DNA from 3 places in the Streptococcus cristatus AS 1.3089 genome. Region 1 is predicted to be linked to each of the others. Evidence: predicted binding sites of a transcription regulator. Region 1 holds the regulator's gene; each other region holds the start of a gene.
The links. Region 1 encodes CtsR, which represses protease genes until heat stress. Its sites were predicted from a motif close to TTGGTCAAAAAAGGTCAAANA; they were not measured.
Positions count from the first base shown of each region.

Region 2: I872_RS07645 (ATP-dependent Clp protease ATP-binding subunit) is a predicted target of CtsR. The motif match lies at 3,436-3,456, and genes of this name have one in related genera.
Region 3: I872_RS05645 (ATP-dependent Clp protease proteolytic subunit) is a predicted target of CtsR. The motif match lies at 4,548-4,568, and genes of this name have one in related genera.

Region 1 is NC_021175.1:281,016-288,549, reverse strand. It holds gene I872_RS01430 (AAA family ATPase) at 1-933, opposite strand, end outside; gene I872_RS01425 (DUF4430 domain-containing protein) at 1,343-1,744, opposite strand; gene I872_RS01420 (hypothetical protein) at 1,728-2,210, opposite strand; gene I872_RS01415 (GNAT family N-acetyltransferase) at 2,296-2,736, opposite strand; partial or broken gene I872_RS01410 (ATP-dependent Clp protease ATP-binding subunit) at 2,752-5,180, opposite strand; gene I872_RS01400 (CtsR family transcriptional regulator) at 5,185-5,643, opposite strand; gene I872_RS01395 (hypothetical protein) at 5,932-6,282, shown strand; gene I872_RS01390 (VOC family protein) at 6,382-6,768, opposite strand; gene I872_RS01385 (AraC family transcriptional regulator) at 7,027-7,534, shown strand, end outside.
Region 2 is NC_021175.1:1,540,796-1,548,329, forward strand. It holds gene I872_RS07625 (ABC-F family ATP-binding cassette domain-containing protein) at 1-850, opposite strand, end outside; gene I872_RS07630 (CBS domain-containing protein) at 1,106-1,762, opposite strand; gene I872_RS07635 (bifunctional methylenetetrahydrofolate dehydrogenase/methenyltetrahydrofolate cyclohydrolase) at 2,031-2,888, opposite strand; gene I872_RS07640 (DUF1797 family protein) at 3,026-3,256, opposite strand; gene I872_RS07645 (ATP-dependent Clp protease ATP-binding subunit) at 3,498-5,771, shown strand; gene I872_RS07650 (cation:proton antiporter) at 5,955-7,534, opposite strand, start outside.
Region 3 is NC_021175.1:1,129,897-1,137,430, reverse strand. It holds partial or broken gene I872_RS05670 (nucleoside deaminase) at 1-214, shown strand, start outside; gene I872_RS05665 (Cof-type HAD-IIB family hydrolase) at 545-1,336, shown strand; gene I872_RS05660 (Cof-type HAD-IIB family hydrolase) at 1,336-2,154, shown strand; gene ftsY (signal recognition particle-docking protein FtsY) at 2,158-3,666, shown strand; gene upp (uracil phosphoribosyltransferase) at 3,811-4,440, shown strand; gene I872_RS05645 (ATP-dependent Clp protease proteolytic subunit) at 4,612-5,202, shown strand; gene I872_RS05640 (DUF2129 domain-containing protein) at 5,290-5,559, shown strand; gene I872_RS05635 (ABC transporter substrate-binding protein) at 5,659-6,819, shown strand; gene I872_RS05630 (branched-chain amino acid ABC transporter permease) at 6,971-7,534, shown strand, end outside.

The DNA of each region.
Region 1 (7,534 bases):
TGAAAAATCACTGCGGATAGCCTCGTCTGCCATGCTCATATCACGAAAGCCGTCGTTGACATAGGCTCCAATCGGCTCAGCAAAGAGAATCAAATCCCATTTCTCCTTGGCCAAAATGCTAGCAAAGAGGTTGTCAAAGGTGTCTGTCTCCTCGTTTTGAACGGGACTTTCTTTCAGATAGTAATCATAGTAAGCCTTGGTTACCAAGGAATTTGTATCGGCCACGACCAGACCACGGTTGGCGCTGCTGTCAATCAAGCGGGAAGTCTGAGCATATTGTCCTAAGAGCAAATAATAATAGTCTTTAGAGGTCAGCTCATCATCTCGCACGTTATTTTGAATCTGGTATTCTCGAGCATATTCCATACTAACCGGAGCATCATAGTAACGAGCTAAGTCCTTGGCCAAGGTCGTTTTACCATTGCTGGCGCTGCCCATAATCAGCACTTTCTTGGTAAAGTGACGGCGGAAAGGTTGGGCGATATATTTCCAATAAAGGCTAGGATTTTCCCGAATCATCGTAGCTGAAATCCCAAACTGTCGCTCCTCCAAGCAGGTTTCAAAACCACGCTTTGTCAGCTCCGCTTGATAGTCTGATTCTCCGACAAAGAAAATCAGTTTCTCCCGTTCTGCATCATAGCCCACCAACTCTAATAAAGTCGACAGCCACTTGTCCCAACCCAGAGGATAGCGGGGAAAAGACGTTTCGTCTAGTTTATAAACCTGAGTCAATTCATCATCGGCGAATGTCTCACGCGTATAACGGAATCGCTTCTGCAGAGATAGACCTACTTCCTCGCCACGGTCTCCCTGATAGCCAGAAACCACCACGCGCACTTTGTCATAAGAACGCTTAGCCTTCTGAATCAAATCGATATGCCCCTGATGCAAGGGAGCAAAGGTTCCAAAGACGATTGCAATTTGTTTTTTCATGATTCTACCTTTTTGTTATTTTTTCTCTTTCTATGTTTTTATTATATACTATATTTTCCTTCTGTCAATAGTTTTTTATAAAAAATATAAAAATATTTTCAAACATCTAAAAAATACATTCAGAGCACAAAAAAGAGAGTGGGACAGAAATCGGTAATTCGTTAGAATTCGATTTCGTCGTCCCACCTCCGCACAGTTAGTAGAGCCCACTCAACCACTGCGTCTTGCCCGACAATCCAAAGACAATTGAGAGGCTAGGACTTTTGTCCCAGCCTCGCGTTTATCATATTCAGAAACTATTGGCGCGGCAACTGATTGCTCAAGAGTCAACGGCTATTGAGTCTAGAAACAACTGAGCCGAAACTAGATTTTTGATCATTTGGTTCTGCCCACCGCTTTTTTATAAGATTTATTGCTGATAGACTTCTTGGTAGAATTCCAGCTTGTCTCCATCCTTGAGCGTGATTTGATTGGCTCCCTTAGAAGCCATTTCTCCATTAACCTTAAACATCCAGTAGAGACCTTTCGCTTCATCCTGAGCATGACCGTCAATGGAAGTGATAAAACCTTCTTTTTCTTCGACCTTGTAGGCTTTCTTCAAAGCATCCATCGCTGTCTTGCCTTCTTCGACAGCCACTGTCTTTTCGCTCTTCTCCTGTCCCTCTGGTGCAATACTGATGCTGATGTTCAATTCCTTTTTGACAGAAGAAGCTGCTGAACTAGAGTTGGTATCTGTTGTTGTTTGGTTATTACTACAGCCCACCAAAAAGAGAGCAAAGGTAAGCGTAAGCAAGCTAAAGATTTTTTTCATGATAAAGTCTCCTTAAAATAAAATACAAGATAGGATAAAAGAGCATGGTTGAACAGGCATGAGCTAGATTGAAACCTGCCCCTGCCACCACATAGGTCCACCAAGGCATTTGATAAATCAAGGCTGTGATACCATCAATCACAAGACCATAGCTAAAGGCTAAAAGCAAGGCCAACATACTCTGGCCAAACAAGCCCAGTCGCCGATACAGCAGGTACCATAAGCAAATGACCACCGCAAAGGACAAGATCTGGAAAAGGACCCAAGGCCCCATTCCAAAGAGGAAAGAAGATACAAAGATACTGATAGACATGATTAGAAGCGAGCCCTTCAAGTCCTCAAAATCCACCAAGAGAAAATACAGCGCTGTAATCGGCTTGATATTGGGTAGGCCAGCAAAGGTATAACGAAGCACGACGCAGACAGCCGCCAGAAGAGCGATTCGAGTAAGGTAACGAAGAGACACAACTACTGCCTTTCTAAACGATATTCTCTAGTATTATAACGCGACTCTGATCAGCCTAGCAAGAATGGTAAGTAAATCAGCTTACTTACGTATCCTGTCGAATCATCTCCGTCCGTCCCTGATTTTGGTAAAGGCGATCATTTCTGGCCGAAAATCCCATTTTCTCCCAAAAAAGGTTGGTCTGCTGATTTTTTTCAAAACCGACTAATGATACTTTATGGATGCCAAGCTTTTTCACTGCTGACAAGGCCTGTTCAACCAGGGCCTTGCCCACTCCTTTTCTACGAAAATATGGATGAACAGCGATATGATAAATGTAAGCTCGGTAGCCATCCGTTCCAATCAGAATAGCACCAATCAAGCTATTGTTCTCCAAGGCAACCAGACAGGTCTCAGGATTTCGCTTCAGAAAACGGGCAATCCCTTCCTCAGAGTTATCTAAACTATTGATTCCTACACCACTGCAAGAGAGCCACAGCTGGTAAACAAAGGCATAATCCTTTTCTGCCATCACACGAATTTCCATTGCAAACATCCTTTCCTAAGTCATTTCAAATTTGAGTTGACCGCCTTTGACGCCAACCTTGAGCGTTTGACCAGCTGCTAAATCTCCAGTCAGGAGCAACTCAGACAGCTTGTCCTCCACCTGCGTCTGCAGAGTGCGACGCAGCGGACGTGCTCCCATTTCTGGATCATAGCCTTCCTGAGCCAGTAGTTTCAGGGCACTAGCTTGGAATTTAAGCACGATGCCTTGCTCTGCCAGACTCCTAATCAACGGTTGCACCATAATCTTGACCACTTCCTGCATATCCTCAGCAGACAGACTGTGGAAGACCACCTTTTCATCAATCCGATTGATAAATTCAGGCCGGTAGGTCTTTTTCAATTCTTCCAGAATGCGTTTTTCCATATTGGCCTGATCAAAGCGGATATCCCGCGCCCCAAAACCAACCGTCTTATCATCCCGCAGGGCCGTTGCCCCCAGATTGCTGGTCATGATAATGATGGTATTGGAGAAGTCCACTTTACGCCCTTTGCTGTCGGTCAGCTGGCCATCATCTAAAACCTGCAAGAGGACATTGAAGATATCTGGGTGAGCCTTTTCCACCTCGTCAAAGAGCAAGACAGAATAAGGTCGGTTGCGCACCTTTTCCGTCAATTCGCCGCCTTCCTCATAGCCTACATAGCCCGGAGGCGCCCCGTTGAGACGACTCGCCGCGAATTTCTCCATATATTCACTCATGTCGAAGCGAATCAGGGCTGATTCATCATCAAAGAGAACTTCTGCCAGGGCCTTAGCCAGCTCTGTCTTTCCGACACCCGTTGGCCCTAGGAACATAAAGGAACCTATTGGGCGTTTGCCGGTGCGGATACCTGACTGATTGCGACGAATAGCTCGGCTGACAGCCGAAACTGCCGCATCCTGTCCAATAACTCGCTTGTGCAGTTCTTTTTCCAAATTGAGATATTTTTTGGCATCTGTCTGAGTTAATTTCTGCACAGGAATACCAGACAAGCGACTGAGAGTCTCTAGGATATCTCCTTCTTCCACCTTCAGCTTGTAAACAGCTGGTTCCTGCTCTTTGGCTAGTAACTGGCTGACTTTTTTCAGCTTTCCAGCCATCAAAGCCTGATCCACAGGCGTCAAATCCGACTGTTTATAATTCTGCGGTCCTTTATTCTGCACAGTTGCACTAGCCTCATCCAAAAGGTCAATGGCAGAGTCTGGCAAATGCTTGCTGGTCAGATAGCGATGAGCATACTTGACCGCTGTTTCAATAGCCTGATCACTAATCTGCACCTTGTGGTGATCCTCATAACTCTTTCTCAAACCCTGCAAAATAGCAATGCTGTCGGCTACAGTAGGCTCTTCAATGGTTACCTTGGCAAAACGCCGAGACAGAGCTGCATCTTTTTCGATATGTTTCTGATATTCTTCCTGCGTCGTAGCTCCAACTGTTCGCAAGGTTCCACGAGCCAGAGCAGGTTTCAGGATATTGGCCGCATCCAAGGTCGAGTCAATCCCGCTACCAGAGCCCATAATAGTATGCAGCTCATCGATAAAGAGGATGACATGGCCGTCTTCTTCGATGTCATTGATAATGTTGTTCATCCGCTCTTCAAAGTCTCCGCGGAAACGAGTCCCAGCGACAACATTCATCAAGTCTAATTCCAAGACGCGCATCTTAGCAAGTTCTGCCGGAACCTGGCCAGCTGCCACGCGCTGAGCCAAGCCCAGAGCCAAAGCCGTTTTACCGACCCCCGCATCACCGACTAAAACGGGATTATTCTTGGTCTTGCGACTAAGAATCTGAATCATCCGAGAAATTTCCTCATCCCGCCCGATGACTGGTTCCAGACGACCAGCCCGAGCCAGCTCTGTCAAATCTCTAGTATAGTCTTCCAGACCACCGCTAGTTGAAGGAGGCATGCCCATCATATTTGCCATGGTTTGTTTGGCAGAGGCCGTGTTTTTATTTAGCGAGCGAATCGACTTGATTTCCTCTCTGCCCCAGCCAGCACGCTGCTCTAAAGCCTTTCGCAAATCGCTAAATCGAGGGACTATACTCTTATCATCATAGCTAAAACCTGCGGCTTCTAACACACGAGCTGCCAAGGTGCCACGGTCAAATAGCATAGCTAGGAGCAGGTGCTCTGTTCCTAAGCTTTTAGCATGGACAGCTTCCGCAATCTGCCCTGCTTGAGCAAAGAGCTCCTCCAAACGGTGAGAGAAAGGCAATAAGTCAAAACCACCCTTTTTCGGTACTCTTTTCCAGTAATGTCAAAGGCCGCTTCTTCTAGTTTATCCACTTCAATAGGGAATTCATTTAGAGCCGAGCCTGCCACGCTGTAGGGATTATTAGCCAGAGCCATCAGCACCTGCCACGATTCTAAATAATCTGTAGCAAAATGACCAGCTAAGAGCTGAGCCGCCTCCAAGCTTTCTACTAAAGCTTTTGAATAATTCATATCCTTAATTTCCTTTTCTATCTAATTGCTGCAAAATTTTCCGTAACATTCTGGCTCGAATCCTCGGAGCATCTGTCCCCAAGACAGCATCGCTGGCACTCGCTAGGAGCAAATCTCCTTCACGCTGGCTGATAATTTTTTCATCAAAGAGCAGCTGCAAAATATCTGAAAAAATTGGCTGGCTGAGCGACTCACCAACATTGGTCAACAAATCAGACAGCATCTGGTGCCGATCGGAAAATTCAATCTTACCAATCCTGATATAGCCACCGCCACCGCGCTTGCTCTCCACGATATAGCCCCGACTCTCTGTAAAGCGTGTCTTAATCACATAATTGATCTGACTCGGAACTACCTGAAAAACATCAGCTAACTCACTGCGCTTCAGCTCGACCATGCCTGCCTGCGCCAAAATTCTTTTGATATATTCTTCTATACTATCCGAGGTATTTTTGATGCCCATGATATACCTTTCTATCTGTTATATCTAAGAATAAGCATTCAAGTCTTCTCTAACATTGACTATCTTTGACTATTATACCGAAAAAATCTATTTTTTGAAAGAAAAAGAAGTAACAGAAAGCTTGAAAATATCTGATAATTCAGAGTAATGAAAAAGATTGATGGACTGGATAAAAAAGAGTGTAAACGCTTGCTTTTTGCTTTTAAAGACTTATAATAAAGATGTGAAAGTGTGGTTTTTACACCATCAACCGTATCCAAACAATCATCATCAAAAGGAGGTTTTCCAATGAAAATAAATTGGCTCAACTATACCCATCACGTGCTTAGCTGCCTTTTTGTCACCCTGAGCATCTTGACGATTTTTTCTGCCGAGTATGTCGTTTTCCCAACGAGCCTTCTTCTAGGCTGTCTCCTCATTCCTCTGCTCTTTGAGCAGCATTTATTAAGTCGCCGTATGACTTGGAGCCTCAGCATTTTCTTTGCCATTCTTGCCTTTGCCCTTCTCTTTATCATCAAAACCAATCATATCTCCCTTAGCTATCCAGCAACAACCCTTCTTCTTTTTGTACTAGCGAGCCTGAGTTTTTCAAACTCCTTTATCCTTCACAAAAATAAAGAACAGAAGGCCGCTAGATAGAACAGCACAATAAAAAGTGTGGAAGCAACATGAGCTCAAAAGAGCCATGGATTCCACACTTTTTTTATTTTATAAGGAACTGGTGATAGCTAAAAATGTTTAAACGGTCAGTTCAATCTGATTGCCTTCAAAAGCTTGGATATTGCTTTCATAATAGCCGTCCCCCGTCACTCTAGGACCACTCAAAACAAGATAGCCATCCTTCTCCAAGCGAGCCGTCAGCTCATCAACTGCTTCCGGACTACCTAAACTGAAAGCTAGATGATGGTAGCCTGTAAAAAGCAACTCCCGACTGCCATCTGCTAAATCATCAGCCCGTGTCATAATCTCCAAGCGCGCCCCCTCAGCAAAGGTCAAAAAATAAGACTGAAAACCTGTTTTCTGATTATGATAGAAAACACTGCTTGTGGCTGCAAAATATGTTTCGAAAAAATGCCGAGCCGCTTCCAAATCTCGAACATAAAGACCTATATGCTCAATCTTCATAAATATTTCCTCCATTCGTCACAATGACTTCTTCTTACCCAAATGAATATTTCTTATAGTGCATAAATACAATACTGATCTCTCTTTTTCACCTACTTACTCAAAATTTCCCAGCACTCTCGGTCCGTGCCAAACCGAGCTTTCAGAAATTTGTTTTCCCACTTTCATTTTCTTTTTAGTTATATTATAATAGTTGGCAAACACATTTTCTACTATCATTATCTTAAAAAATGATAGTATTCTACGAAGGAGGCTGCCATGATGGATTTGGGGCAGTTGCACAAAACTACTGAATATAAGAATCAAGGGACCCCCTATTCCCTGACGCGGACCATTACGGAAAACGGTCAACCTGACATCCTCTTCCACTGGCACACAGATGTTGAAATCATTTATGTCCACGAAGGAAGCGCCCAATTTCATATCGACTATCATTATTTTAATAGTAATAAAGGCGATATTGTCCTGATTCGTCCCAATGCCCTCCACTCCATTCATCCGATTGAGCAGCAGCGCCACTATATGGATGCCATTAACTTTCATTTGGACTTAATGGGCTATTCGGCCATGGATCAAGCTGGTATCCACTACCTACAACCTCTCTACAACGGACAACTGGACTTTGTCCATGTCATCAAGCCGACTGATCAAGCCTATGAGGAAATTCGTCAATGCCTGCTGGCTACTATGGAAACAGGTTATTGTCAAAAGAAATACTATGAATTTCAGCTCAAAGCCCAGCTCAACCAGCTCTTCTACTTGCTCT
Region 2 (7,534 bases), 880 kb from region 1:
TCGCTACCCGAGCTTTGTTGCGGGCTACAAAGTCCTTGAGATCCGCTATTTCCTTCTGTTGGCGCTCATAGGCTGCTTCCAGCTGAGATTTTTTCATCTCATAGACCTCTAAGAACTGATAATAATCACCAGAATAGCGGGTCAACTGCTGATTTTCTACATGGTAAACAATATTGATTACATCGTTCAAGAAAGGAATATCGTGGGAAATCAGAACAAAAGCATTTTCATAGTTTTGTAGATAACGCTTGAGCCAGTCAATATGCTCCGCATCCAGATAGTTGGTCGGCTCGTCCAAAAGCAGGATATCTGGCTTTTCCAGAAGAAGCTTAGCCAAGAGAACCTTGGTCCGCTGTCCACCAGATAGCTCTGTCACATCGCTTTCCATACCGTAGTCCATGACACCTAGAGCACGCGCGACTTCGTCGATTTTAGCATCTAGCGTATAAAAATCCCGACTTTCCAAGCGGTCCTGCAGCTCACCCACTTCTTCCATCAGGGCATCGACATCCGCTCCGTCCTCAGCCATGCTCATATAGATTTCATTGATGCGGGCCTCGGTCTTGAAAAGTTCGTCAAAGGCCGTGCGCAAGACATCTCGGACAGACTGACCTTGCTCCAGCACAGCATGCTGGTCCAAATAGCCAGCCGTCACATACTTGGACCACTCGACCTTACCTTCGTCTGGCAGCATTTTACCCGTCACAATGCTCATAAAGGTCGACTTTCCCTCGCCATTGGCACCGACCAGGCCGATATGCTCTCCTTTGAGCAGGCGGAAGGATACATCCTCAAAAATAGCCCGGTCTCCGAAACCGTGGCTGAGATTTTTTACTTCTAAGATACTCATTTTTTCTCCTCTATCATTGATTGCAGTCCTTTTGATTATATCATCTTAGGAAGCCAATTGGCAAGAAAATAAAGAGGCTGGGACAAAAGTCCTAGCCTCTCAATTGTCTTTGGATTGTCGAGCAAGACGCAGTGGTTGAGTGAGCTCTACTAGGCTGATTTCATCAGCTTTTACAGCCCTACTCAACTGTGCGGAGGTGGGACGACGAAATCGAATTCTAACGAATTACCGATTTCTGTCTCACTCTCTTTTACTCTATAAAACTTTTGCACTGGTACGGCTAATCTCTTCTACTTTTATACCGTGTGCTTCAAACTTAGTCTTCAAGGCAGCCAAGTCAATATCTCCGTCAATTTGTACCTCAATGACAACTTTGCCATCCTTCCGAGGAATGTTGACCGTATTTGAAATATTGAGATTTTCTTCGACGAGCAAGGTGATAATCTGAGCCAGCACACCGACCTCATCTTCTGTGACAAAGCGCATGCGGACACCCTCTTCGCCGTAGCCAGAAACTTCCAGAAAGGCCTTGAAGATGTCGCGGTCTGTAATGACGCCATAGACCTGCTCATTGTCCACAACTGGTAAAATTCCAATTTTATTTTTCAGCATCAAATAGGTCGCATCTTCCAAGCTGGCATATTTAGAAACAGTCACCACATCGTGGATCATAACATCTTTTACCTTGGTTTTATTCAGAAGGTAGTTCATTTCGTAAATAGATAAGCTCGTCGCCTTTGATGGACTTGCTTCCGCAATCGTTCCTTCTGTCACAAGACCTACCAGCTTATCATTTTCAATCACGGGCAGGCGATGCAGTTTTTGGTCACGCATAATATCTGCCGCATGCGCAATCGTTGTGTCTGGACTAATGTATACAACCTTACGCGTCATAAAATCTTTTACTGCCATGTGAAGCCTCCTCTAGTTTTTTATTCTAATCTTATTATACTGTATTTTCTAAATGATTTCACGGTTTTCTCTTATGTTTTCAAAATTTAGAAAAATCACTCAATCCACTTGCAAAAACAAGTCCAATCTGCCTATGAAAAAACGAGGCGGGAAAGCTTGACCCAGCCTCGCTTTATCGTATCTCTCTAGTTTCTTGCCTAAGAGCCTCTAGCCATAAAATTGCCAAAAATGAGTGAAGGAAGAAATTCGTCAGATAAATGCTACTTCCCTACTCTTTCTCCAAACTTCTGACAAAGGCTTGATAGGTCTGCTCCATCAGCATGGTAATGGTCATCGGTCCGACTCCCTTTGGAACTGGAGTAATGAGACTAGCCACTTCAGCCACTTCGTCAAACTTAACATCGCCAATCAGCTTGCCATTTTCATCCCGGTTCATGCCGACATCAATCACGACAGCTCCCTCCTTGACAAAGTCCTTGGTTACAAAGTGCCCACGTCCAATAGCCACCACCAAAATATCTGCTTTCTTGGCAATTTTAGCTAAATGATGGGTCCTTGAATGCGTCAACGTAACAGTCGCATTTTTAGACAACAGAAGCTGAGCCATGGGTTTACCGACAATATTACTACGACCAATCACCACCGCATTCTTGCCTTCCAAGTCCACCTTATATTCGCGGAACATTTCCATGATTCCTGCTGGTGTAGAAGGGATCATCAAAGGATGTCCTGACCAAAGCCGCCCCATATTAGTCGGATGAAAGCCATCTACATCCTTCTCTGGATCAATGGCTAATAAAACCGCTTCGTCATCAATGTGAGCTGGCAAAGGAAGCTGAACTAAGATGCCATGCCAAGCCGAATCCTGATTATATTTAGCAATCAAGGCCAACAATTCTTCCTGACTCGTTGACTCAGGCAAGCGCACAACTTCACTGCGGAAGCCTGCAGCTAGAGCGGACCGTTCTTTATTTCTCACATAAACCTGACTGGCTGGATTGTCTCCTACCAAAATCACCACTAAACCAGGTTCTTGCCCTGTCTCTTCTTTTAGTTTTGCTGTTTTTTCTGCAAGTTTTGCTTGGAGTTTCTCCGCTAAAGCCTTTCCGTCAATAATGTTTGCCATGCTTTTCTCATTTCTTTTTCATATAATTATCCATTATATCAGAAATCCTCCTGTCCCACTTATACATTTTTCTTATATAATGTTATAGGATGAAAGACTGGGGTGACAAGCAAAACAAAAAAGCAGAAACCTGCTTTTTAGTATAATAATTCATAAATTTCCATGGCAATCAAATCAATACTATCGAAAGTATAAGTCTCACGCGCTGCCACATCACGCAGAGTAAACACTGAACCATTTTCTTCGTCGTAGCTGTAAGCCACTTCGGCAACAACCACTCCTTCACGTTCAAAATTACGTTTTAAATTTCCACCATCTTTGGCCATAGCTTCCAAACGATTGATGATTCTAACTAAATGTGATTCCATTTTATTTCTCCTATTTACTTGCTTCTTTCCTATTTTACCACAAAAAGAAACTGAAATACCAGTAAAAGACGATTTTTTTCTCATTTTCGCTCTATAATTTCTCAAAGAATCAATCTCAGGGAGGATTTTGTAGTAAATTCTTGCATTGTGTAAGAATACTGATATAATGAAACTATAATACTTTGACTATTTTTGACCATTTAAAAATAGGTGGATTCACGGCCAAAGAAAGAGGTAGAATATGCTTTGTCAAAATTGTAAAATCAATGAATCAACCATTCATCTCTATACAAATGTAAATGGAAATAAGCAGCAGATTGACCTTTGTCAAAACTGCTATCAAATCATGAAAACAGACCCTAACAATAGTCTTTTTCGAGGACTCGCTCAGGCTAACAACCAAGGAATTGACCCTATTGATGATTTCTTTAACAGCCTTGGTAATTTCCAACAACCGCAAGAACCAAATCCAAATATCCCACCAACTCAATCTGGAGGAGGCTACGGTGGCGGTGGCTATGGTGGCAATTCCAACCGTGGATCTGGTCCGCGCCAACAGGCTCCGCAAAAGCCGAAAGGTCTCCTAGAAGAGTTTGGTATCAATGTGACTGAGATTGCTCGTAAAGGAGAGATTGATCCTGTCATCGGTCGGGACGAAGAGATTACCCGTGTCATCGAAATCCTCAACCGCCGTACCAAGAACAATCCTGTCCTTATCGGAGAGCCTGGTGTCGGAAAAACAGCCGTGGTCGAAGGTCTAGCCCAGAAGATTGTGGATGGGGATGTGCCTCATAAACTCCAAGGCAAGGAAGTTATCCGTCTCGACGTAGTCAGCTTGGTACAGGGGACTGGTATTCGTGGCCAATTTGAAGAGCGGATGCAGAAGCTCATGGATGAAATTCGCTCTCGTGAAGACATCATCCTCTTTATCGATGAAATCCATGAAATTGTCGGAGCGGGCTCAGCTGGCGATGGCAATATGGACGCTGGAAACATTCTTAAACCAGCTCTGGCTCGTGGCGAACTCCAAATGGTCGGAGCAACTACTCTCAATGAATACCGTATCATTGAGAAAGATGCAGCCCTCGAACGTCGTATGCAGCCAGTTAAGGTGGACGAGCCGACTGTTGAAGAAACCATTACCATTCTCAAGGGTATTCAAAAGAAATACGAAGACTACCATCACGTCAAGTACACAGATGCGGCTATTGAAGCAGCTGCCCTTCTCTCCAACCGCTACATCCAAGACCGCTTCCTGCCAGACAAGGCTATCGATCTCTTGGACGAAGCAGGCTCTAAGATGAATCTGACCCTCAATTTTGTTGATCCTAAGGTCATTGACCAACGTCTGATTGAGGCCGAAAATCTCAAGGCTCAAGCAACCCGTGACGAAGACTTTGAAAAAGCAGCTTACTTCCGCGACCAGATTGCCAAATACAAGGAACTCCAAAAAACGAGCGTGCTGGATAACGATATTCCCATTATCAGCGAGAAAACAATTGAGCACATCGTGGAGCAAAAGACCAATATCCCAGTTGGCGATCTCAAAGAAAAGGAACAGTCTCAACTGGTCAATCTCGCCAGCGACTTAAAAGCCCACGTCATCGGCCAAGATGATGCCGTGGATAAGATTGCCAAAGCCATCCGCCGCAATCGGGTCGGACTAGGAAGTCCTAATCGTCCAATCGGAAGTTTCCTCTTTGTCGGCCCAACTGGTGTCGGTAAGACTGAACTATCTAAGCAACTAGCCATTGAGCTCTTTGGCTCGGCTGACAGCATGATTCGTTTTGACATGAGTGAATACATGGAAAAGCATAGCGTGGCCAAGCTGGTTGGTGCGCCTCCAGGCTACGTCGGCTATGAAGAGGCTGGCCAGTTGACTGAGCGCGTCCGCCGCAATCCATACTCGCTCATTCTACTGGATGAGGTAGAAAAGGCCCATCCTGATGTTATGCACATGTTCCTGCAGGTTTTGGATGATGGCCGCCTAACCGATGGTCAAGGTCGGACTGTCAGCTTCAAGGACACCATTATCATTATGACATCCAATGCCGGAACGGGCAAAGCTGAAGCCAGCGTTGGCTTTGGGGCAGCTCGTGAAGGCCGCACCAATTCCGTCTTGGGTGAATTGGGCAACTTCTTCAGCCCTGAGTTCATGAACCGCTTCGACGGCATCATCGAGTTTAAGCCACTCAGCAAGGACAACCTCATGCAAATCGTCAACCTCATGCTGGACGATGTCAACCAGCGCTTGGCAACCAACGACATTCATCTGGATGTCACAGAGAGAGTCAAAGAAAAGCTGGTCGATTTAGGCTACGATCCCAAAATGGGGGCTCGCCCACTGCGCCGCACCATCCAGGATCATATCGAAGATGCTATTACTGACTTCTATCTGGAAAATCCAAGCGAAAAAGATCTCAAAGCTATCATGACCAGCAATGGCAAAATTCTCATCAAGTCAGCCAAAAAATCAGAGACAGAAAAAACCAAGCTCGATGAAAGCAAAAGCTAACTGACTTTGGCTTTGCATCTCGATAAACTTTAAAAGATAAAATAAGAAGAGAACGGCTGCTTTGTCCGCTCTCTTCTTGTTTTATTTTATTTTTTAGAAGACGCTTCACCAGCAAATATAGAAAACAAGCTAGCCAAGTATTCCTTATCATCTCCTGTGGAGCTCACTGGATAGACTTAGCTTTTAGTGTCCTCTAGCGTAATTAACCATGTCGTAGGGCAAGGTATTAGCTCTTTCTTTCAATGAGTAATTTTCTAAATTATTGACATTTTGGCGCAGGCGTTTGGCATAGCTGCTTGAGATTAATTTATTTTTCTCGTATTCGAAGATGATTTTTCTCTCCAGATAGTAGCCCCACATCATTTCTGAGATGTTGTTAGGCTTGATACGCGTAATAACCCGCTCGATGAAGGCACCGCTGCCGATGATCTCCGTTTCCCTTAGTCGAGATTCCTGCAAGAATGTAATCAGCGAGGGCTTATAGATCCCTTTTAGGTGTTCCAAACTTTCGATAATGACTTCGGTATTGGACAGGTAAAGCTCTGCTATATCCTCCATGTCCTCGGCAGTCAAACGCTTAGCTCCCCCTTGCCTCCAAGAGCGCCATCTGGCACCAAGAGTGACGATTTCATGGAGCAACATGCGCAATACACGCAGCGTAACAAGAAACATATAGGTAAAGCTAGAAGCCAGATTGCGATTGATTCCCTGCTCGATATTTTGCAGGTAACGCTGATAGATGTGATAGCTGCGATCGCTGATTTTTCCTTCCTCAAAAGCTTGCTCCAGACCATCATTTTCGATACTCAAAATCAATAATTTCAGAGCTGCCAAATCTCGCTGAGTGGCCTTATCTTCCTGTTCAAGGATTAGATTTTCGATCCGGCCATGGTAATTGTCAATAGCCGCATAGAGAGGTGCCTTAGCCTTGGCCTGCTTGAGACTCGCTTCCAGTTCACCCACCACTTCATTTAAAATAGCAATGTGCATCAGGTGCTCGGCTTCCTCTTCTCTCTCCTCAGATAGATGCGGAAGAGTGAGCAAGCCTGTCATAAAGCTCAGAAAGGTGACACCCGCCACCAAGAAAAGCAGCAAAGGATAGGCCTGCTCAAGCTGACTCGGAATCAAGAGAATGGTGGCAATGGAGACGGTTCCTTTGACACCTGAAAAAGTCAGCAGCAGCATTTCCTTCAGGTAGTTCCCAAAATTCTTGTGCAATCTTCTAATTCGAATGAAGTAAAAAGTGAACAACATGACAAACCGAAGGGCAAAGAGCAGGAAAGTCAAAAGAACAATGCTTACTAACAGCAAGAGATTATCGTAAATCGGGCTCTTTAAGATTGGCTCTGCAATCATTTCCAGTTCCATTCCTAAAATGATAAAGACCGAGCCATTAAGCATAAAATTAACTGTATTCCAGATGGTCTCCGTGACCGAATCTACCTGCGCTTCCAGAAGCGTAATCCGCTTGAAGCGACTGGCCTTAAAGATACCTGCGACGACTACTGCGATAATCCCTGAAACATGGATTTCCTCTGCTAAAAAGAAGGTGACCAAGGGTAGGCTCAGCTCCAGCAAGAGCTCACTGGCAATATCTGACACTTGGGCACTCATCAAGAGCTTATGTAGCCAGCGATTGAGGCCAGCACTGAGCATCCCGATGGCAAACCCACCGATAATTGAAAGAACTAAGGAAATACTAGCTTTTCCTAAGGAAAAACTTCCTGTGGTCCAGGCCAGAAGGGCGACACGAAAAGCCACCA
Region 3 (7,534 bases), 850 kb from region 1:
AAAAGAATTCTTTATGAGGGAAGCGTTGAAGGAAGCGCAGAAAGCCTATGACCAAGCGGAAGTGCCAATCGGGGCTGTCGTGGTCTTGAATGGTGAAATTATTGGGCGTGGTCATAACTTACGTGAAAAGGAACAAGACGCCACGCTGCACGCCGAAATCAAAGCCATTCGCCAGGCAAACCAACACCTTGGAAGCTGGCGACTCGAAGACTGCTAAGTCAGTTTGTAGACCACGCTTCGCCAGAACGTATTTGCCAAATAGCAAAACATAAATTGAATTTAGGATAACTAAATATATAAAAAGTTTATGTGATGTTATTTTATAAAATAAAAAGTAAATAGATATAGTATAAACAATATCAAAAACGGTCAGGTCATAGAAATATGATCTGACTGTTTTTCATCTGTGGAATGAAGTGTTAGTTTTATGATATAATATAAAGGATTAACAGAGATGAGAAATGATGGGGGTTGCCTAAATCCTTAAAAGATGCATACCCTAAATGCCCTTTGCACACCCCTAATTCAAAAAGGAGATAATTGTATGATAAGACTCATTGCCACAGATATGGACGGGACTTTTTTAGATGACAAGGGTCAGTTTGATATGGAGCGGCTCAAGCACCTGCTAGCTCAGTTTAGAGAAAAGGGCATCTACTTTGCTGTTGCCAGTGGTCGAGGGATTCTCTCTCTTGAGAAGCTCTTTCATGAAGTTCGGGATGATATTATCTTTATCGCAGAAAATGGTAGCCTAGTAGAGTTTCAAGGAAAAGATCTATACGAAGCAACCATGCCAAGAGAATTTTATCTAAAGGTATTTGACAAGCTTAAGGAGTCGCCTTTTGTCAATATCAATGAGTTGCTTCTGACAGGGAAAAAAGGCTGTTATGTGCTAGAGACAGTAGATCCGACTTATCTCTCTTTCAGCGCTAATTATAATGAAAATATCCAAAAAGTTGCTGATTTTAGTGAGATTACAGACGAGATTTTTAAATTCACGACCAATTTCAGCGAAGAAACAGTGGCCGACGGCGAAGCCTGGGTCAATGAAAATGTCGCAGGTGTCAAGGCGATGACAACAGGCTATAAGTCGATTGATATCGTGCTGGACTATGTGGATAAAGGCGTGGCTCTTGTCGAGCTAGCTAAGAAGCTAGGCCTAGAAATGGACCAGGTCATGGCTTTTGGCGATAACCTCAATGACCTGCATATGATGCAGGTGGTGGGGCACCCGATTGCACCAGAAAATGCACGGCCGGAAATTTTGGCAGTTGCGAAAGAAGTGATTGGCCACCATGCGGCCCAATCTGTTATGACCTACATGGAGGGCTTATAATGGCTGATATTAAATTGATCGCTTTGGACTTGGACGGGACGCTTTTGACTACGGATAAAAAGATTTCTCAAGGGAATCTGGCAGCGCTCAAAGCGGCTCAGCAGCAAGGTGTCAAAGTTGTATTGACCACAGGGCGTCCGCTTAAGGCTATGGAATTTTTCCTGCATGAGCTGGGCACTGATGGTCAGGCAGATGAATACACCATTACCTTTAATGGTGGTCTAGTTCAGCGCAATACAGGCGAAATTTTGGATAAAACAGTTTTTGCCTACGATGATGTAGCTAGAATTTATGAAGAGACTGAGAAATTGGGTCTGCCTCTGGATGCGATTGATGGGGGCTTGGTTTATCAGATTCAATCAGACCAAGTATCGCTCTATGCGGAGTTTAATCCAGCTCTGAACTTTGAATCCATTGCTTTTGAAGACCTTTCTAGCCAAATTACCTACAATAAGTGCGTCACAGCCTTTGCTCAGGAACCGCTGGATGCAGCCATTCCTCATATTGCGCCCGAACTGTTTGACCAGTATGAGATTTTCAAATCACGGGAAATGCTGCTGGAATGGTCACCGAAAAATGTCCACAAGGCGACTGGTTTGGAGAAACTGATTGCCCACTTGGGAATTGATAAAAGCCAAGTTATGGCCTGCGGTGACGAAGCCAATGATCTGTCAATGATTGCTTGGGCTGGGCTAGGAGTTGCCATGCAAAATGCTGTGCCAGAAGTCAAGGAAGTCGCAGAAGTTGTCACTCCGATGACCAATGATGAAGATGCAGTTGCTTGGGCCATTCGGAAATATGTATTGAAGGAGAACTAAAGAATGGGATTATTTGACCGTCTTTTTGGACGTAAAAAAGAGGAACTTGAAGAAAAGCCCCAGTTAGAGGAGCAGGCAGAGGAGAGTTATCAGACTACAGAGACTGAAGTCCCATTTGAGGCAGAATCCCAGCCTCTTGCTGCTTCCAATGAAGAAACAGCGGAAACTCAGGAAGTAGAGTTTGTGTTAGAAGAGAAGATAGAGTCTACAGATTCAGCAATTTCTGAGCAGGAATTTGCCCCAACTACTCAACAAGCTGACTTATCTGAACCAGTGCTTGAAGACGAGGAAAGTCCTGAACAAGTTTTGGCTGAGGCAGAAGAGCAGTCTGAAACTTCAGCAAATCAAGCGTTGGAAAGTAGTAGCGAATCAGAAGCGGCGACTGAAAGCAGAGATTATTACCAAGAATTACAGGAACGTTTGGCTGCAGCGAGAGAGCAAATTAACTACGAATCAGAGCAAGAAGTATCTAGTGAGCAGGAAGCAAGCACTTCTTCAAAAGTAGACTCGACCGAGTATGGAGAAGAGGCAGAGGAAGAACTGACTCCCGCAGAAACATCTGAGAGTTCTACTGAATACCAAGAAGAGAGTGTTCAAGACAAGTATGACCGCAGTCTAAAAAAGACGCGGACTGGCTTTGGTGCTCGTCTCAATGCCTTCTTTGCTAATTTCCGCTCAGTTGACGAAGATTTCTTTGAAGACTTGGAAGAATTGCTGATTACCAGTGATGTCGGTGTGCAGGTAGCTTCCAATCTAACTGAGGACTTGCGCTATGAAGCACGCCTGGAAAATGCTAAGAAACCAGAAGCCTTGCGCCAACTAATCATTGAAAAATTGGTCGATATCTATGAGAAAGATGGCCGCTTTAATGAAAAAATCAATTTCCAAAACGGTTTGACTGTCATGCTCTTTGTCGGAGTAAATGGCGTAGGCAAGACGACCTCAATCGGTAAATTGGCCTATAAATACAAGCAAGAAGGTAAAAAAGTGATGCTGGTGGCAGCAGATACCTTCCGAGCTGGAGCAGTTGCCCAGCTGGCTGAGTGGGGTCGCCGAGTCGATGTGCCTGTTGTGACTGGTCCAGAAAAGAGCGATCCAGCCAGTGTCGTGTTTGACGGTTTAGAAAGGGCCAAGGCTGAAAATGTCGATATTCTCATGATTGATACAGCAGGTCGCTTGCAAAATAAGGACAATCTCATGGCAGAGCTGGAAAAAATCGGTCGCATTATCAAGCGGGTGGATCCAGCAGCGCCGCACGAAACCTTCCTAGCTTTGGATGCTTCCACTGGTCAAAATGCGCTGGTTCAGGCCAAAGAATTTTCAAAAATTACGCCTGTGACAGGTATTGTCCTGACTAAGATTGACGGAACTGCGCGCGGTGGTGTTGTGCTTGCCATTCGTCAGGAACTGGATATTCCAGTGAAGCTGATTGGTTTTGGCGAGAAAATTGACGATATCGGCGAGTTTAACTCTGAGAACTTTATGAGAGGTCTCCTAGAAGGTTTGGTGTAATAGTCTATCAATAAAGCCTAAATTGAAATCAAACTCTTCTATCAAAAAGTAATCAAAATAGATGAAAAGGTTTGCTTGTTGCAAGCCTTTTTTCTTCTTTTTTGATATAATAAGAAGAATAAAATGAAAGAAGGAAATCCAATCATGGGAAAACTTGAAGTTATTGCTCATCCACTAATTCAGCATAAATTGTCTATCTTGCGTCGTACAGATACCTCTACTAAAGCTTTTCGTGAATTGGTAGATGAAATCGCAATGCTGATGGGATACGAAGTTTTGCGCGATTTACCACTTGAAGATGTAGAAATTGAAACACCAATTACGAAAACAGTTCAAAAGCAGATTGCAGGGAAAAAATTGGCGATTGTCCCAATCTTGCGGGCTGGTATCGGTATGGTAGATGGTCTCCTGAGCTTGGTTCCTGCTGCTAAAGTCGGCCACATTGGAATGTACCGTGACGAAGAAACCTTGAAGCCAGTTGAATATTTGGTAAAATTGCCAGAAGACATTGACCAACGTCAAATCTTTGTTGTCGATCCAATGTTGGCTACGGGTGGATCTGCTATTTTGGCTGTAGATTCTCTGAAGAAACGTGGCGCAAGCAACATCACCTTTGTCTGCTTAGTGTCTGCTCCAGAAGGTGTTAAAGCCTTGCAGGATGCTCATCCTGATGTAGATATTTTCACTGCTGCCCTTGATGATCATCTTAATGAGCACGGCTACATCGTTCCAGGTCTCGGAGATGCTGGTGACCGCCTCTTTGGTACAAAATAATAGCTAGAAGTTACAAAAAGGAAAGTTCTGCCAAACCGGTGGATTTGTGCTTTCTAAACCAAAGATAATCTCAGCGCTGCTTTCTGTCATCCGACAGAGAAAGCAAATATTTGACCTTTTTTGACCAAAAAGATATAATAATGAATAGATCGAATGAAGGAGAAAATATTCATGATTCCTGTAGTTATTGAACAAACCAGCCGTGGTGAGCGTTCTTATGACATTTACTCACGCCTTTTAAAAGACCGTATTATCATGCTGACAGGTCCTGTTGAGGACAATATGGCTAATTCTGTTATTGCGCAATTGCTTTTCCTAGATGCACAAGACAGCACCAAGGACATCTATCTTTATGTTAATACTCCGGGTGGCTCTGTGTCAGCGGGATTGGCGATTGTAGATACTATGAACTTCATTAAGTCTGATGTGCAGACGATTGTCATGGGAATGGCAGCTAGCATGGGAACTATCATTGCTTCTAGCGGTGCTAAGGGCAAACGATTCATGCTTCCAAACGCAGAGTATATGATCCACCAGCCAATGGGTGGTACTGGTGGCGGTACTCAGCAAACAGATATGGCCATTGCAGCAGAGCATTTGCTCAAGACTCGTAAGACCTTGGAGCAAATTCTTGCTGATAATTCTGGTAAATCGGTTGAGCAAATTCACGCAGATGCCGAACGTGATTACTGGATGAGTGCTCAAGAAACCTTGGAATATGGTTTCATCGATGAAATCATGGCTAATAATAATCTTAGCTAGTTTTCATTTATAACTAGGAAAAAATGCCCCATTTGTGGGCTTTTTTTGATATAATCAATAGAGTACAAATGACCAGAGAGGATTGTCATGTTTAAAAAAGAGGAACGAATGGGTTTCATCATTCATCTATACTATAATCGCGATGCAAAGAAGCTGGCTCATGTTGGAGATATTATTTATCATTCTAAGAAACACCGTTATTTGCAGCTTTATGTGGCAAAAGATCAGGCGGATTCTCTGAAGGAGAGCCTGTCAAAAGAGTCCTATATCAAAAAAATCCAGACTTGCGAGATCCAAAATCTGGATACGAATTTTGTTGGAAGTTTATTTAGAAACCAAGAAAACGCTATTATTTAAAAAAATGGCTTCTTTGGGTTGACAATTGTCAGATAATTCGGTATATTCTTACTATATCATTTGCAAACATAGCAAAAAACAAAATAGAGGAGATTATTCATGAAGAAAAAATTTGCACTTTCGCTTGTAGCTTTTGCTAGTGCTGCGCTTCTAGCAGCCTGTGGAGAGGTTTCGACAAACAACTCATCCGCTACTGGAACAGAAATCGGTAAAACACTTAAGTTCGGTTTCAACTTTGAAGAAACTGGTGCTGTAGCAGCTTACGGTACTGCAGAACAACACGGTGCTCAGCTTGCTGTTGATGAAATCAATGCAGCTGGCGGTGTAGACGGTAAGAAGATCGAAGTCACTGATAAAGACAATAAATCAGAAACAGCAGAAGCAGCTACTATTTCTACAAGCTTGGCGACTCAAGATAAGGTGAATACAATCATCGGTCCTGCGACTTCAGGTGGGGTTGCGGCTGCAATTGCCAATGCTGGTAAAGCTGGTGTGCCTTTGGTAACGCCAAGTGCTACACAGGATGATTTGACAAAAAACCAAGACTATCTGTATCGTGCAACCTTTACTGATAGTTACCAAGGTAAAGTCATCTCTAAATATGTAACAGAAAACTTGAAAGCTAAGAAAGTTGTACTCTATTATGACAACTCAAGCGACTACGCTAAAGGAATGGCTGAAGCCTTCAAGAAAGAATACAAGGGTGAAATCGTTACGACAGAAACATTCGCTTCTGGTGACTCAGATTTCCAAGCAGCTTTGACAAAGATCAAGAGCAAAGAATTTGATTCACTGGTTGTACTAGGTTACTACACAGAAGCTGGTAAATTGGTGAACCAAGCGCGTGGTTTGGGAATTAACCAAACAATCGTTGGACCTGATGGATTTAGCGATGCCAAATTCGTTGAGCAAGCAACTCCAGCAGCAGCAACTAATGTTTATTATGTATCTGGTTTCTCAACTTCAGGTGACATGACAGATAAAGCGAAGAAATTCGTTGAAGCTTACAAAGCTAAGTACAATGAAGAACCTTCTATGTTTGCAGCCCTTTCATATGACGCAGTTTATATGGCAGCAGAAGCATCTAAGGGTGCAAAAACATCTGTAGAAATTAAAGATAACCTTGCTAAGTTAAAAGACTTTGAAGGAGTTACTGGATCTATTACCATTGATAAAGATCACAACCCTGTGAAGACAGCCTTGATGATTGGTTTGAAAGATGGTAAAGTAGATACTGTTGAGACAGTTAAACCTGAATAAAGGGTCTGAGGCTGGGGACAAACCCAGTCTTTGACTTGTTTCTTACTTGCTTATGATGTTTGAGTAGAGACGGCAAGACAAGGCTTCGTCTGAGATTGTTGTTTCTGCTCTTATTTTATATTAGAAAGAGTGGTGTGGAATGCTCGAACAAATTCTTCAGCAGCTAGCCAATGGATTGATTTTGGGGAGTGTCTATGCGCTTCTGGCCTTGGGTTATACCATGGTTTACGGAATTATCAAATTGATTAATTTCGCGCATGGAGACATTTATATGATCGGTGCTTTCATGGGATATTACCTGATTAACACCCTTCACCTGAATTTCTTCGTGGCCCTTATTTTATCTATGGTTGGTACAGCAATCCTTGGTGTAGTGATTGAATTCTTAGCCTATCGTCCGCTGCGCAATTCGACACGGATTGCAGCCTTAATTACGGCGATTGGGGTTTCTTTCCTTTTGGAATACGGGATGGTCTTCTTTGTAGGTGCCAATACTCGTTCTTTCCCTCAGGTGATTGAAACGGTGCGTTATACGATTGGACCAGTTTCGATTTCCAATATCCAACTAATGATTTTGGGAATTTCTATTTTACTCATGGTTGGATTGCAGTTTATCGTGCAAAAAACCAAAATGGGGAAAGCCATGCGGGCTGTTTCCGTGGATAGCGATGCAGCCCAGCTCATGGGAATCAATGTCAATCGTACGATCAGCTTT